DNA from 2 places in the Sphingobium sp. RS1 genome. Region 2 is predicted to be linked to the other one. Evidence: predicted binding sites of a transcription regulator. Region 2 holds the regulator's gene; the other holds the start of a gene.
The links. Region 2 encodes LexA, which represses DNA repair genes until DNA is damaged. Its sites were predicted from a motif close to GTTCCNCNCTTGTTCT; they were not measured.
Positions count from the first base shown of each region.

Region 1: the regulator LexA is predicted to act here: its motif matches at 5,568-5,583, upstream of ACNHGR_RS13975 (MmcB family DNA repair protein).

Region 1 covers NZ_JBLZXE010000002.1:2,516,728-2,524,000, reverse strand. Annotated here, with positions in the region: gene ACNHGR_RS14020 (Maf family protein) at 1-365, shown strand, start outside; gene aroE (shikimate dehydrogenase) at 362-1,189, shown strand; gene coaE (dephospho-CoA kinase) at 1,200-1,793, shown strand; gene dnaQ (DNA polymerase III subunit epsilon) at 1,826-2,518, shown strand; gene hpf (ribosome hibernation-promoting factor, HPF/YfiA family) at 2,593-3,189, shown strand; gene ACNHGR_RS13995 (PTS sugar transporter subunit IIA) at 3,380-3,847, shown strand; gene ACNHGR_RS13990 (PaaI family thioesterase) at 3,807-4,316, shown strand; gene ACNHGR_RS13985 (DUF1491 family protein) at 4,306-4,647, shown strand; gene ACNHGR_RS13980 (cell wall hydrolase) at 4,822-5,484, shown strand; gene ACNHGR_RS13975 (MmcB family DNA repair protein) at 5,595-6,089, shown strand; gene ACNHGR_RS13970 (hypothetical protein) at 6,121-6,519, shown strand; gene ACNHGR_RS13965 (ankyrin repeat domain-containing protein) at 6,548-7,159, opposite strand; gene ACNHGR_RS13960 (SCO family protein) at 7,200-7,273, shown strand, end outside.
Region 2 covers NZ_JBLZXE010000002.1:932,953-941,053, forward strand. Annotated here, with positions in the region: gene ACNHGR_RS06125 (anthranilate synthase component II) at 1-439, shown strand, start outside; gene trpD (anthranilate phosphoribosyltransferase) at 598-1,590, shown strand; gene trpC (indole-3-glycerol phosphate synthase TrpC) at 1,587-2,378, shown strand; gene moaC (cyclic pyranopterin monophosphate synthase MoaC) at 2,375-2,848, shown strand; gene ACNHGR_RS06145 (molybdopterin molybdotransferase MoeA) at 2,845-4,023, shown strand; gene lexA (transcriptional repressor LexA) at 4,093-4,773, shown strand; gene ACNHGR_RS06155 (ComEC/Rec2 family competence protein) at 4,770-6,941, opposite strand; gene gltX (glutamate--tRNA ligase) at 6,990-8,101, shown strand, end outside.

The DNA of each region.
Region 1 (7,273 bases), 1.6 Mb from region 2:
GCGAGGAACGCGGGGAGATGATCGACAAGGCGGTCGATCGGGCGGATGCAGCGCGAATCCTGCGCTTGCTGTCGGGCCGGGTGCATCATCTGCATAGCGCTGCCGTCATTGCCCTCAATGGCGAAGCGATCTGGCGCCATGTCGAGCGGGTGCGGATGACGGTGCGGCCTTTGTCCGACGCCTTCATCCAATCCTATCTGGACGCCGACTGGGATAAACTGCGCTGGTGCGTGGGCTGTTACCGGATCGAGGGGCCGGGGGTGCAGTTGTTCAGCAAGGTCGAGGGCAGCCAGTTCGCGATTCAGGGGCTGCCACTGCTGCCGCTGCTTGACTTTCTGCGCGTGCGCGGCGTTTTGGCGGCATGAGCGACGCCCTTCCTTATGCTGAAGTCATCGGTGATCCGATCGCGCACAGCAAATCCCCGCTGATTCACAATTTCTGGCTCAATGCGCTGGATATCGAGGCGGAATATAAGAAGACTCATGTGACGCCCGAGGGGCTGGCCGCCTATTTCCTGGTGCGCCGGGCCGATCCCGACTGGCTGGGGTGCAACGTCACCATACCGCACAAGATGGCGGTGCTGGATTTCGTCGACGATCCGGGCGGGGTGCGCGAGCGGATCGGCGCGGTCAACACCATCGCCAGCGAGACGGGCGGGCCGCTGATCGGCACCAATACCGATGCCGGCGGATTCCTCCAGCCGCTGCTGCGCGACAAGTGGAAGGGCCGCAGCGCCGTGATCGTGGGATCGGGCGGCGCGGCGCGGGCGATCCTGTTCGCGCTGGCGAGTCTGGGCGTGCCGGAACTGACCATTATGGCGCGCGATCCGGCCAGGGGGCAGGCGCTGCTGGATCATGGGGGTACCAAGGGCCGGGTGATCGGCATGGGGGATGCGCTGCCCGCCGCCGACCTGCTGGTCAATTCGACCTCGCTCGGCATGGTGGGTCAGCCGGCGCTGGACCTTGACCTGACGCCGCTGCGCGACGAGGCGACCGTCTATGATATCGTCTACGCGCCGCTGGAGACGGGCCTGCTCAAGGCGGCCAGGGCGCGGGGCCTCAAGACGCTGGATGGCCTGGAAATGCTGATCGGTCAGGCGGCGCTGGCCTTCGACATCTTCTTCGATGCGCAGGCGCCGCGCGAACTGGACGAGGAATTGCGCGCGCTGCTGCTAGCCGCGGACGATTGAGGGCGGGCGGATGAAGGTCTACGGCCTCACCGGGTCGATCGGCATGGGCAAGTCGGCGGTGGCGGCGATGCTGCGGCGTGAGGGCGTGCCGCTGTTCGATGCGGATGCCGAGGTCCACCGCTTGCAGGGCGCGGGCGGCGCGCTGTTGCCGGCGATCGAGGCGCGCTTTCCCGGCACGACCGGGCCAAAGGGCGTCGACCGGGCTAAGCTTGGCGCGGCGGTGTTCGGCCATCCCCAGGAACGCAGGGCGCTGGAGGCGATCGTCCATCCGGCGGTGCAGGCGGCCCGTGCCCGATTCCTGCGCCGGCACCGGTCGCGCCGATTCGTGGTGCTCGACATTCCGCTGCTGTTCGAGACGAAGGGGCAGACATGGCTGGACGGCGTGATCGTCGTCAGTGCGCCGGCATGGAAGCAGCGCCGGCGCGTCCTGGCGCGGCCGGGCATGAGTGCGGCAAAATTCCGCCAGATTGTCCATCTGCAAACCCCCGATGCTGAAAAGCGGCGGCGGGCGGACTATATCATCCATACGGGCACGACATTCGCCGACACCCGTGCACAGGTGCGCCGACTGGTCGCTTGCCTTGGCACGAAGACAGGTGGATAAGGGTTGGCCCACAGAGTCGAATGAAGAGGGCGATGCGCGAGATTATTTTCGATACCGAAACGACGGGATTCGACCCGGCATCCGGCGACAGGCTGGTCGAGATCGGCTGTATCGAACTCATCAATCGCGTACCCAGCGGCCGGACCTTCCACGCTTATTATCATCCCGAGCGGGACATGCCGGCAGCGGCCTATAACGTGCATGGCCTGTCGGCGGAATTTCTGGCTAAGCATCCGGTCTTTGCCAATGGCGCGACCGAGTTGCTGGCTTTTCTGGAGGACAGCCCGCTGGTCGCGCATAATGCGCGGTTCGACTTCGGATTCCTCAATCACGAACTGAAGCTGTGCGGCCTGCCCGACATATCGTTGGATCGCATGATCGACACGGTGGCGATCGCGCGCACCCTGCATCCCGGCGCCAAGCATAGCCTGGACGCGCTCTGCACCCGCTACGGCATCGACCGCAGCCATCGCGTCAAGCATGGCGCGCTGCTCGACGCGGAATTGCTGGCGCAACTCTATATCGAACTGACCGGCGGCCGGCAGATCGGCCTGGGTCTGGCACAGGAGGCAGACAAAGAGATCGTCGGGGTGGAACTGACGGCATCAACCGTGGTTCGCCCTGTTCGTCCCGCGCGGGTCTTTGAGGCCAGCGCGGCGGAGTTGGAGCGGCATGCAGCGTTCGTCGCGACGCTGAAAGACCCGCTCTGGCTTCAGGAGGCATAGACCGCACTGGCCTATGCCCTCCCATGCCCACCGGATCGCCCTTCCAGCATCCGGCAAAAATAAGGAGAAGGCATATGGATATTCGTGTTTCCGGACATCAGGTCGAAACGGGCGAGGCGCTCAAGGAGCATGTTGCCGAACGACTGGAGGCGATGGCCGAGAAATATTTTTCCCGCACGCTTTCCGCCCAGGTGACCTTTCGCAAGGCACCGCACGGAGCCTTCCACTGCGACATCGTCTGCCATGTGATGACCGGCCTGATTCTGAAGGGCGCCGGCGAGGCGCAGGAGGCGCATCCGGCCTTCGACCAGGCAGCGACGAAGATCGAGCGGCAGCTGGTCCGCTACATGCGCCGGCTGAAGGATCGCCATGGCCAGGCGGTCGCCGCCGAGGCACAGCGCGTCAGCAGCTACAGCGTCGATGATATCGACGGCGCGGGCTACACCATCTTTGCCGGCCAGGGCGAGGATGAAGAAGAAGCGGCCGATGCGCCACTGATCGTCGCCGAAACGCGGGTCGATATTCCCGAAGCCAGCGTGTCCGATGCGGTCATGATGCTGGACCTGCGCAACACCAATGCGCTGCTGTTCCTGAATGCCGGCACGGCCGCCTATAACATGGTCTATCGTCGCCATGATGGCACGATCGGCTGGGTGGAACCCCGCGGCTGACACCGTTCGCGGCGGCGGGGCATGGCCTTGCCGCCCATGCCGGGGTAGCGGCTGGGTCGCGCCGCTACACCACGCCGGTTCCCGGCCGCCTGTTGACCTGATGGTGCAGGCGGCCTATGGGGCCGGGCTTTGATAGTCCGAGGAAAAGCGCGAATTTTCGCCCGCGCGGCTCGGCCGTTTCGGATTGACCATGGTTAACTTCAACGACATCGTTTCTGCCGAAGCGCTCGCGACGGGCCTGTCGGCGAACGGCAAGAAAGCGCTCTTCCAGAAGATCGCGACCCTCGCCGCCTGCGCCTATGATCTGGACGCGGACGAAGTGGGCGACGCGCTGTTCGAGCGCGAGCGGCTGGGATCGACCGGCTTTGGCGGCGGCGTCGCCATTCCCCATGCCAAGATTGCCGGGCTTGGCCAGATGTGTGGCGTGGTCGTGCTGCTGGACCCGGCCGTACCGTTCGACGCGGTGGATGATGCGCCGGTGGATGTCGTTTTTGCCCTGCTGTCGCCGGTCGACAGCGGTGCCGAGCATCTCAAGACGCTTGCGCGGGTGTCGCGCTATCTGCGCGACGAAGGCCAGGTGGCACGTCTGCGCGGCGCGCAGTCGACGGAAGCGCTGCATGCGCTGCTGGCGGGCGGCGGGGCGCGTGACGCTGCCTGAAGATATCAGCGGCGCGAGTGGCGAGGCGGCGCATTTCCGCGCGCTGGAAAATCTCTATCGCTCCGCGCCGATCAACCGGCTGTTCCGGTCGGAACTGACGATCAGCGAACCGGGCCGGTCGGTGATCGACTTCGATGTCGATGAAAGCCAGTTTCATGCCGCCGGTGCGGTGCATGGCACCGTCTATTTCAAGATGCTGGACGATGCGGCTTTCTATGCCGCCAACAGCCTGGTCAGCGACCGCTTCCTGCTGACCACTGCCTTCAATCTGCTCTTCACCCGGCCGATCGGCCCCGGCCGCATCCGCGCGGAAGGCCGCTGGATCAGCGGCAAGCGCCGCGTCTATGTCGCCGAAGCGAGCCTGATCGACGCGGATGGCGAGGAGGTCGGGCGCGGCACCGGCACGTTCATGCGCTCGCAATTCCCCCTCTCCTCGCTGTCTGGCTATGGGCCGGGCGATGGCCGCTGACGCGCGGCTCACCAGCGCGATGCTGGTGGGGGCGCTCCGGCGGCGGGTGGGGGCTGCCGGCGGCTTCGCCACCATTTTGCGCAAGGGCGATGAGATCAGCGGCGTGATTTTGGTTCAGATACTTGAAAAGGGACAGTTTTCTGCCCTTTTTGAGCGCGTGTCGAACTTTGATGGCGGTCATGCGTTATTGCGCTGTGGTCCTTCCCCTGATGACGGAGCGGAGGCACTGGACGCCTATCTGGCGCGACGGCAGAGGTCGGACCCCGACCTGTGGGTCGTTGAACTCGACGTCCCGGAAGCGGAACGGTTTGCCGTGGAAACACTCTGCTGATCGTTGACACATCGTCATGGTTTCGGCACAGGCCCCCAACGCCAACGCGCAGGTTGCCGAATTCGCCCAACGGGGGGCGGGGCCGGTAAACACGCAGACGGGGGGCGGCCGAACGTCAGAGAATATGAGTTAAAACGACGTTTCCGGCCAAGAACCGCATGATTTTGAGCCGTAATGAGTTTTCGTCTGAAAGCTGCCCTGGTCGCAGCCTTTGCCCTGTCCGCCGCCGCTGCGGTCACGGCCTCCGACATGTCGATCGCCAGCGAATCGATGGCTTCGGTTACTTCTCTTCCGCAGGCTTTCCCTGCCACAGCTTCGACCGGCACCCAGTCTGCCGTCGTTTTTTCCGCGCCGCACGAAGTTGCGCAGTCGCTGGATTCGGCCAAGAAGGCCAACGCATTTTCCACTGATACCGACGCGCAGGCCACCAGCCTCGCTGCTCTGGTCGACGCCCAAGGCGAGCCGGAGGAGCTGGAAGGCGACATGAAGTGCCTCGCGGGTGCAGTCTATTTCGAATCCAAGGGCGAAAGCCTGGAAGGCCAGCTGGCCGTCGCGCGGGTCATCATCAACCGCGCCAAGTCCGGCCGTTTCGCCAGCAGCCTGTGCGGCGTCGTCTACCAGCCGAGCCAGTTCAGCTTCGTGCGTGGCGGCGGCATGCCACCGGTGCGCACCGAAAGCCGCAGCTGGCGCGAGGCCGTCGCCATCGCCCAGATCGCGGCGAACGACAGCTGGGACAGCCGCGCGGAAGGCGCGCTCTTCTTCCACGCCCGCCGCGTTTCGCCGGGCTGGGGCAAGGCGAAGCTGGCGTCGATCGACAATCATATCTTCTATCGTTGAGAGGATCGGCGCGGATAACGCGCCTGTTCGCGCTGGCGAAACTTTCAGGCCGGTTCGGTTTTTCCGAATCGGCCTTTTCATTTGTTCCTGTCTTGTTCTAAGATGCGGCCATGAGTAGCGCCCCGATCGACGCCTGTTCCCCTTTGACCGACGGCACTGCGCTGGCGGTGGCGCGCGGGACGCTGCGGCTCTTCTTCCGCCATGACATGAGCGGGATATTGGAAGTGCCGCTGCCCAACGGGCGCCGGGCCGACATCATGGCGATCGACGGGGCCGGTCGGCTGACCATCGTGGAGATCAAGTGCAGCAAGGCCGATCTGCTGGGCGACATGAAGTGGCCCGACTATTTCGACTATTGCGACCGCTATTATTGGGCAGTGCCGGCCGGGTTCGACCTGACCCTGTTCGACAGCGAGGCGCTGTGGCCGATGCGGACCGGGCTGATCGTCGCCGACCAATATGATGCCGAACTGGTGCGCCCTGCCCCGGTCGAGCCGCTGGCGGCCGCGCGGCGCAAGGCGGAGACGCTGCGCTTCGCCCGGCGCGCCGCACGGCGGTTGACGGCATTGAGCGACCCGGACCATGCTGCGGAGATCGGCTGGTAAGGGCCAGCCATCCACTGCGACAGGGAGCGAGATGCGGTCCCATCTGGAATTTCGATCCGGGGCTTTATGCGATCCGCCCGGCACAGCGTTGCGCGGCGAATTGCTGGCGCGGCAACTGGTGATCGGGCTGCCAGCGCACGGCTATCGCATCCGCAAGGCGGTGGCCGAGGATTGGGGATGGTGCGTGGCGCTGGACAATCCGGGCTTTGCGCTCTGGATCGGCTGTGGCGCGCTGGCCGCCTATGACGACGGGCATCTCTGTTTCATCCAGCCGTCCAAGCCGCGCATATGGACCTGGCTGGGCCGGGTCGATGCGAGCGAGACGGTGGATCGGCTGGCGAGCGCGCTGGAAAGCTGCATTCTGCGCAGTGGGGTCGCCCATCATCTGCGCTGGTGGAGCGAGGATGAAGTGCGGGCCGAGCAAGGCTGAGGCTTCGCCCGGCCCGGCCGAATTGCAATCAGAAGACCGGACCCTGGACCGGGCCCTTGGGCGCGGCGGTCGTCTTGGCGGCGTCCAGCGCTTCGACCAGGCCGGGGGTGCGGCCGTCGCGCTCGGCATAGTCGCGGGCGGACATGCCGGCGATGGTATCGCGCTTGTCGGGATTGGCGCCCTGCGCCACCAGCAGGCGGACGAGGCCGATGTCGCGCAACTGCACCGCCCGGATCAACGGGGTTTCGCCGCTGCCATTCACCTTGTCGACCTGCGCCTTGTAGCTGAGCAGCGCGCGCACGCCTTCCTCGAACCGGCCCTGCACCGCGTCCATCAGCGGGGTATTGCCGTCATTGTCGGTCAGGTTGGGGTTGGCGCCCTTCGACAACAGGAAGGTCAGCCAGGTGGCGTCGCGCCGGGCGACGATGAAATGCAGCGCATTTTCGCCGGTGGACACATCACGGCTGTTGATGACGGTGGAGCCGGGCTTCTGGATGAGGTCGGTGACCTTTTGTCCGTCCTTGTCCTTCACCGCCTTCAGGAAATTATAATTGTCCGAAAACTGCGCCTGCGCCGGGGCGGGCGTCAGCAGCGCCATGGAGATCAACCCCAGGAAAGCGGAAAGGAACTTGCTCTTCATCATACGCCCCGTTGCATTGCAAATCACGTCCTAGCAGGGCATGGCTGGCCATGCCATGAACAAAGACGCCGCCATCGCCGCCCTGCCTTATGTGGCTCTGCCCTTTCTTGCCCT
Region 2 (8,101 bases):
CGGTCCCTGCACCCCCAATGAAGCGGGCGTCAGCCTGGATCTGGTCGCGGCCTGTGCCGATGCCGGCGCACCGCTGCTGGGCGTATGCCTCGGCCATCAGTCGATCGGCCAGCATTTCGGTGGCAAGGTGGTGCGTGGCGGCCTGATGCACGGCAAGACTTCGCCCGTCACCCATGACGGCACCGGCCTGTTCGCAGGGCTGCCCTCGCCCTTCACCGCGACCCGCTATCACTCACTGATCGTGGAGGATATTCCGGCCGATCTGGTGGTCAACGCCACCAGCGCCGACGGCTCGGTCATGGGCTTCCGCCACGCGAGCCTGCCGATCCATTCGGTGCAGTTCCACCCGGAAAGCATCGCAACCGAACATGGCCATGACATGCTGGCCAATTTCCTCCGCATTGCCGGCCTGCCGGTGCGGGAGCGCGAAGCGGCCTGATCCTGTCCTATTGGGCATGATCGGGCTATGATGGCCCGGCCGCTTTGCGAATATGTCCGCAATAGGAAATCTAATTACGGAATCAGCGGGAAAAGTGCGAAGTTAACGCATAACGCCCCCTCGACTCATCGCCCCCGCGCCGACTAAGGCCGATGGCGATGACCAGCCTGCCCGATCCTTCCACGCCGCTGTCGGCCGATGCCGCTGCCATGGCCTTCGACCTGCTGTTCGACGCCGATCTCAGCGACGACGCCATCGCCGATTTCCTCGTCACCATGGCCCGGCGCGGCGAGACGGCCACCGAAATCGCCGCCGCCGCCCGCGCCATGCGGGCCCGGATGATATCGGTCAGCGCCCCTGCCGGCGCGATCGACGTTTGCGGCACCGGGGGCGATGGCCATCATACGCTCAACGTCTCGACTGCCGTATCCCTCGTCGTCGCCGCCGCCGGCGTGCCCGTAGCGAAGCACGGCAACCGCGCCGCCTCGTCCAAGGCGGGCGCCGCCGATACGCTCGAAGCCCTCGGTCTCAACCTCGACAAGGCCGCCGCGACCGCAGAGGCCACCCTCGCCGATCTCGGCATCTGTTTCCTCTTCGCGCAAAATTACCACCCTGCGCTCAAGCGACTCGGCCCGATCCGCAAGGCGATCGGCGAACGCACCATCTTCAACCTGATGGGACCGCTCGCCAATCCGGCCGGCGTCCGCCGCCAGTTGGTCGGCATCGCCCGCCCCGCCTATGTCCCCATCTATGCCGAGGCGCTGGCCGAACTGGGCGTCGACCGGGCGATGATTATTTCCGGCGATGAAGGGCTGGACGAACTCTCGCTCGCCGGTGGCAATGACATGGCGGAAGTGAAGGGCCATAACCTTGTCGCCATGCACCGCCTGACCGCCGCGGAACTCGGCCTCTCCACCCATCCGGTCGAGGCGATCCGAGGCGGGGACGCCGCCCATAATGCCGCCGCCCTGCGCGCCCTGCTTCAGGGCGAGGTCGGCCCTTACCGTGACGCCGTGCTGCTCAACGCCGCTGCCGCCCTTGTCGTGGCCGACGCCGTATCCAACCTTCGCGAAGGCGTGGAGGAAGCCGCCGAAACCATCGACCGCGGCCTTGCCAACGCTCTGCTCAATTGCTGGATTGCCTACAAATGACGAACAAGCTGATCGAAATCTGCGACTTCAAACGTGAGGATGTCGTCCGCCGCAAGGCCGCGACCAGCATTGCCGCACTCCACGCCCGCGCCAGCGAGCAGACGCCGCCGCGCGGCTTCCGCAAGGCGCTGGACGATGCTGCCCGCTCCGGCTTCGGCCTGATCGCGGAAGTGAAGAAGGCCAGCCCCTCCAAGGGCCTGATCCGCGCCGATTTCGATCCGCCCGCCCATGCCCAGTCCTATGCTGCCGGCGGCGCGGCCTGCCTCTCGGTCCTCACCGACGAACCTTATTTTCAGGGTCATGACGATTATCTGATGGCCGCCCGTTCCGCCTGCGCGCTGCCGGTGCTGCGCAAGGATTTCCTGGTCGATCCTTGGCAGGTGCTGGAAAGCCGTTCGCTCGGCGCCGACGCGATCCTCATCATCGTCGCGGCGCTGGACGATGGCCAGATGCAGGAAATCGAGGACGCCGCGCTCGGTCTTGGCATGGATGCCCTGATCGAGGTGCATGACGAAGCCGAACTGGAACGCGCACTGAACCTTCGCTCGCGCTTGATCGGCGTCAATAATCGCGACCTGCGTGACTTTTCGGTCGATTTCGCCCGCACTTATGAATTGGTGGGCAAGGCGCCCGAAGGCTGCACCTTCGTCGCCGAAAGCGGCCTTGGCAGCCATGCCGACCTCACCGCCATGGCCGATCATGGCGTGCGCTGCTTCCTGGTCGGCGAAACGCTGATGCGGCAGGCCGATGTGGAGGCCGCCACCCGCAACCTGCTGACCGGGGCATGAGCAGCCTCACCCATCTGGACGAGGATGGCGCGGCACGCATGGTCGATGTCGGGGCGAAGGCAGTGACGGCGCGCGAAGCCGTCGCTTCCGGCCGCATCGACATGAGCGTTGAAGCCGCCAAGGCCATTGCCGATGGGCTGGTCAAGAAGGGTGACGTACTCGCGGTGGCACGGGTCGCGGGCATCATGGCAGCGAAGAAGACCGCCGACATCATCCCGCTCTGCCACCCGATCGCGCTCAGCGCCGTGACGGTCGATTTCGATCTGGATGCAGCCGGCGTTACCGTCACAGCTACTGCCCGCACTGCCGGCCAGACCGGGGTGGAGATGGAGGCGCTGACCGCCGCTTCCGTGGCGTTGCTCACCATTTATGACATGGCCAAGGCGCTGGACAAGGCGATGGTCATCGGCGCCGTCCAGTTGGAAGCCAAGACCGGCGGCAAGTCCGGCGACTGGCGCCGCGTCCCATGAGTTTGCTGCCGGTCGCAGAGGCGCAGGCCCGCCTGTTCGCGCTCGCCGACCGGCTGCCGGTGGAAACCGTGCCCATTGCTAATGCCGTCGGCCGCTGGCTGGCGCAGGATCTGACCGCGCTACGCGACCAGCCCTGGGCGGACCTGTCAGCGATGGACGGCTATGCCGTGCGCGCCACCGAAATGCCCGGTCCCTGGCGGGTCACCGCCGAAAGCGCGGCCGGCACCGGCATTCAGCCACCACTTGCCCCCGGCGAGGCCTGCCGCATCTTCACCGGCGCGCCCCTGCCGCCGGGCGCCGACACTATCCTGATCCAGGAAAATGCAATCCGCGACGGCGATCGGCTGACCGCCAGCGCCGATCCGCTGGCGCCCGGCCGCCATGTCCGCCCGGCCGCGTCAGACTTTGCGAAGGGCGCGATCCTGCTGGAGGCAGGCAGCCGCCTCGGCCCCGCACAAATCGCCCTTGCCGTGCTGGGCGGACATGGCGCCCTGCCGGTAGCCCATCGTCCCCGCATCGTCATACTCTCCACCGGCAATGAACTGGTCGCGCCGGGCGCGCCGACGCCGGCGGGCCTGCTGCCGTCCTCCAACGCGCCGATGCTCGCGGCGCTGCTCGCCGCCGTTCCATGCGATATCATCGACCTCGGCATCGTGCCGGACGATCTTGACGCGATGGTCGCCGCGCTGGAGCGCTGCAAGGATGCCGACATCATCGTCTCGACCGGCGGCGCGTCAGTGGGCGATCATGATCTCGTCCGCCCCGCCTTCATCCAGGCCGGAGGCACACTCGATTTCTGGAAGATCCGGATGCGCCCCGGCAAGCCGTTAATGGCCGGACGGCTGAGCGACAGCCTGTTCCTCGGCCTGCCCGGCAATCCCGTCTCCGCCTTCGTCACCGCGACGCTCTTCCTGCTCCCGCTCGTCCGCCACATCAGCGGCGCGCGCGATCCGCTGCCGCTGACGACCGAGGCGCAGTTGGCCTCAGCCCTGCCGCAAACCGGCGATCGCGACGATTATCTGCGAGCCTGGCGTGCGCCCGACGGCATCGTCTCCGTCACCTCGCAAGACAGCGCCGCCACCGCCGCCATGGCCCGCGCCGACTGCCTGATCCTGCGCCCGGCTGGATCGCCGCCAGCCGATCCGGGGACGCGGGTCACGATCGTGCCGCTCTGACACGCAGGACGCTTGACTAAGCCCGATCTGTTTCCTATGCGTTCCTCATACGTTCCACGGAGGACCGCGATGTTGACGCCCAAGCAGCAGGAATTGCTGAGCTTCATTCAGACCCGACTGGACGAGGGCGGCGTATCGCCTTCGTTCGAGGAAATGAAGGACGCGCTCGACCTGCGCTCCAAATCAGGCATCCATCGCCTTATCAATGCGCTGGAAGAGCGCGGCTTCATCCGCCGCCTGCCCAACCGCGCCCGCGCGCTGGAAGTGCTCAAGCTGCCCGACGCGATGCACCGTGCGCCTACGCCGATCGTTCCGCCCAAGCCCAAGCTGGTGACGTCCGCGCCGATCCTGCCGATCGCGGCCAATGACGTGATCGAAATCCCGATGCACGGCCGGATCGCAGCCGGTGTCCCGATTGAGGCGATGGAAGGGCAGACCATGCTCTCCGTGCCGGCCGCCCTGCTCGGCGCGGGCGACCATTATGCGCTGGAAGTGTCCGGCGATTCGATGATGGAAGCCGGTATCCTCGACGGCGACTTCGCCCTGATCCAGCGCACCGATGTCGCCCGCGAAGGGCAGATCGTCGTCGCCCTGATCGACGAAGCCGAAGCCACGCTCAAATATTTCCGCCGGGAAGGCAGCCGGGTACGGCTGGACCCGGCCAATAGCGCCTATGAGCCGCAAATCTATGACCCCCGGCAGGTCCGCATTCAGGGCAAGCTGGCCGGGCTGCTGCGTCGCTATAATTAAGGCGTCGCCCTTCTCGGCTGCCCCTCTTTTGGCCGGGGCCTTGGGCGACTGATCCAGGGATGGGCATCGCCGGGCCGATGGACGGTGTGAACTTCGCCCCGTTCCAAACCGATCGACAGACCGCCGGTCCGCGCCAGCAACCGGCGGTCGATCTTCATCCAGCGCGGGCGGCACCAGCGTGGCAGGCCGCGATCGCTGACCACGATATCCGCTGTGGCGCAATCCCGGGCAAAATCTTGCCGGCCAATCAACACATCGCTGCGTGTGAACAGCAGTCGCCAGTTGCGTCCTTTGCCGTCTTTTAGCCGGACAGCGCAGAGATCCACGGAACAGCGCGCCGCCGGCAAGTCGGCAATCGCCGCCAGTTCGCCATCATAGCCGGCACTTTCCGACAGCACGTCGCGCACATAATCGCCTGCTCGATCGCGCAATATCGCCATGCCCTTTTCCGTCCGCACCGCCACATGGCGACCGTCTCCAGTCACCAAGATATCCGGTGGCGACGCAGCAAAGGTCACTGCCACAGCCATCAGGACAGCAGGCAGGCCTAGCCAGCGCCAGCGCGTTCGCCACAGCAGGCTCCAGAGCAGGCCGATCATCGCGATACCGAACAGGCCCGCCCCCATGGTCGGCGCCAGCAGACTGGCCATCGGGCTGGCCGACACGCCATGAGCCAGCAACAGCAGCAGGTTCAGCGCCTGCTCGGTCAGCCACCAGGCCGGCGCACCCAGCCCGGCCACATCCAGCAGCAGCGCCAGCGCCTCCAGCGGCATGACGACAAAGGTGGTGAGCGGAATGGCGATCAGATTGGCGAAGGCGCCCAGCAGGCCGGCCTTGTGGAAATGGAACAGCGCGATCGGCATCAGGGTCAATTCGACAGCGATGCCCGTCGCCAGCATCACCGCCAGATTTCGGGCCAGCTTACGCGCCCACGTTTCGTCCCGTGCGGCGGCAAAAGCCCGAAAGCGCGGATGCTCCGCCAGTGCCACCAATGCTGTCACCGCCGCGAAGCTCATCTGGAAACTCGGCCCCGTCAGCGCCTCCGGCCATAGCAGCAGCACGATCAGCGCGCCTGTCGCCACCAGCCGCAGCGTCACTGCGTCCCGCCCCATCGCCAGTCCGCCCAGCACCAGCAGTGCCGCGACGCAGGACCGCACCGTCGGCACCTCCGCTCCGGTCAGCAAGGTATAGCCGATCCCGGCCAGCGCCCCGCCCGCCGCCGCGATCAGCATCAGCGGCCAGCCCAGCGCCGCCCGCTGACTTAGGGCCATGATCCGCATCATCAGGAAGATGACGGCGCCGATCAGCGCCGTCACATGCAGCCCGCTGATCGACAACAGATGCGCCAGACCACTGCGCCGCATCGCCTCTGCATCGGCTTCGGGAATGGCGCCCTGATCTCCGGTAGCGAGCGCTGCTGCTATTCCTTCCGCAGGGCCATCGACCTGCTGCAATATATGGCCGAACAATCTTGTCCTCAACGGCGGGCCGTTTGTCGACGGTTCCAGCGCCTCGACCGGTTTCAGCGCCTTGCCGGTAGCCCCTATTCCCTGGAAATAGGCGCGCGCGGCAAAATCATAGCCCCCCGGCACGCTCGGCGGCGCAGGCGGCATGAGTCGCACCCGAAAGCGTAGCCGCGCGCCTTCTCCCAACCCAGCCGGCACATCCACATCGGCAATATTGACCCGCACCACAGCTGGCAGATCCGGCGCATCGACCGGACGCAGCATGACCCGTACCATCGCCTGCGCCGGCACCGGTCGCACCGCCGTCACGTCGGCCGTCATCTGCACGAAGCGCGCCCGCGCCAGCGGCGGCTGCCCCAGCAATACTGCCTTGCCCCACACCAGCAGGCACCCCATGCAAGCCAATATTGCGCCCGCGACAAGCATTCTTCGCAATCGCCCGCCGTCCGGGAGCAACACCCCGATGCAAGACAGCGCCAGCGCCACGCAACAAAAGGCCAGCCAGGCCATTGCATGCGGCAACAGGAACCATGCAGCAATGCCCGCGCCCAGCCCGATCGGCGCCCACAGGCCGATCTGTTCACGCTCGCATTCCAGCCAGCTTTCAATCGCTTCCAGCCCACTTCGAAACAGCGCCGCCAGCCTCCCACCAAGGGAGGTTTGTCGTGGCTCAAAAGCCGTGCTAGGGGGCGGCGCATCCATGGGTCAGCAAGGCGAATGTCAAAGAATATGACGGCAAGTGCAACGGGAATGAACAAGCCGGTGGTGACCCGTTTCGCCCCGTCCCCAACGGGGTTCCTCCACATTGGCGGCGCCCGCACCGCATTGTTCAACTGGCTGTTCGCACGCCACCATGGCGGCAAGTTCCTGCTCCGGGTCGAGGACACCGATCGCGCCCGCTCCACCGAGGAAGCCGTGGCCGCGATTTTCGACGGTCTGGAATGGCTGGGCCTGGGCGGCGACGAGCCGGCCGTGTTCCAGTTCGAACGCACCCCGCGCCATGCCGAAGTCGCCAACCAGTTGCTCGAAGCCGGTCATGCCTATCGCTGCTATGCCACGCCGGAAGAACTGGCGGAACTGCGCGAACAGCAGCGCGCCGCCAAGCAGCCGATGCGCTATGACGGCCGCTGGCGCGATCGCGCGCCGGAAGACGCGCCCGAAGGCGCGCCCTTCGTCATCCGCATCAAGGCACCCCGCGACGGCGAAACCGTGATCGAGGATGCCGTGCAGGGCCGCGTGGTCGTGCAGAATGCGGAACTGGACGACATGATCCTGCTCCGTTCGGACGGCACACCCACATATATGCTGGCCGTCGTGGTCGACGATCATGATATGGGCGTGACCCATGTCATTCGTGGCGACGATCACCTCAACAACGCCTTCCGTCAGCTCAGCATCATCAAGGCGATGAACTGGGAAGAGCCGGTCTACGCCCATATCCCGCTGATCCACGGTTCGGATGGCGCGAAACTGTCCAAGCGCCATGGCGCGTTGGGCGTTGATGCCTATCGCGACGAGATGGGGATGCTGCCCGAGGCTGTGCTCAACTATCTGCTGCGCCTCGGCTGGGGTCATGGCGACGAGGAAATCATCGCGATCGACCGGGCGATCGAACTGTTCGACATCATAGGCGTCGGCCGCTCGCCCTCGCGCTTCGACATCAAGAAGCTGGAAAATCTGAACGGCCATTATATCCGCGAAGCCGACGATGCGCGGCTGGCGACTTTGGTTGCGCCGCGGGTCGAACAGCGCCTTGAAATCGCTATATCGGATACCAATCTGAAGCTTCTGACCGAGGCGATGGCATCGCTGAAGCCCCGGGCAAAGAACCTTAATGAAATTGCGGAGGGAGCAGAATTTCT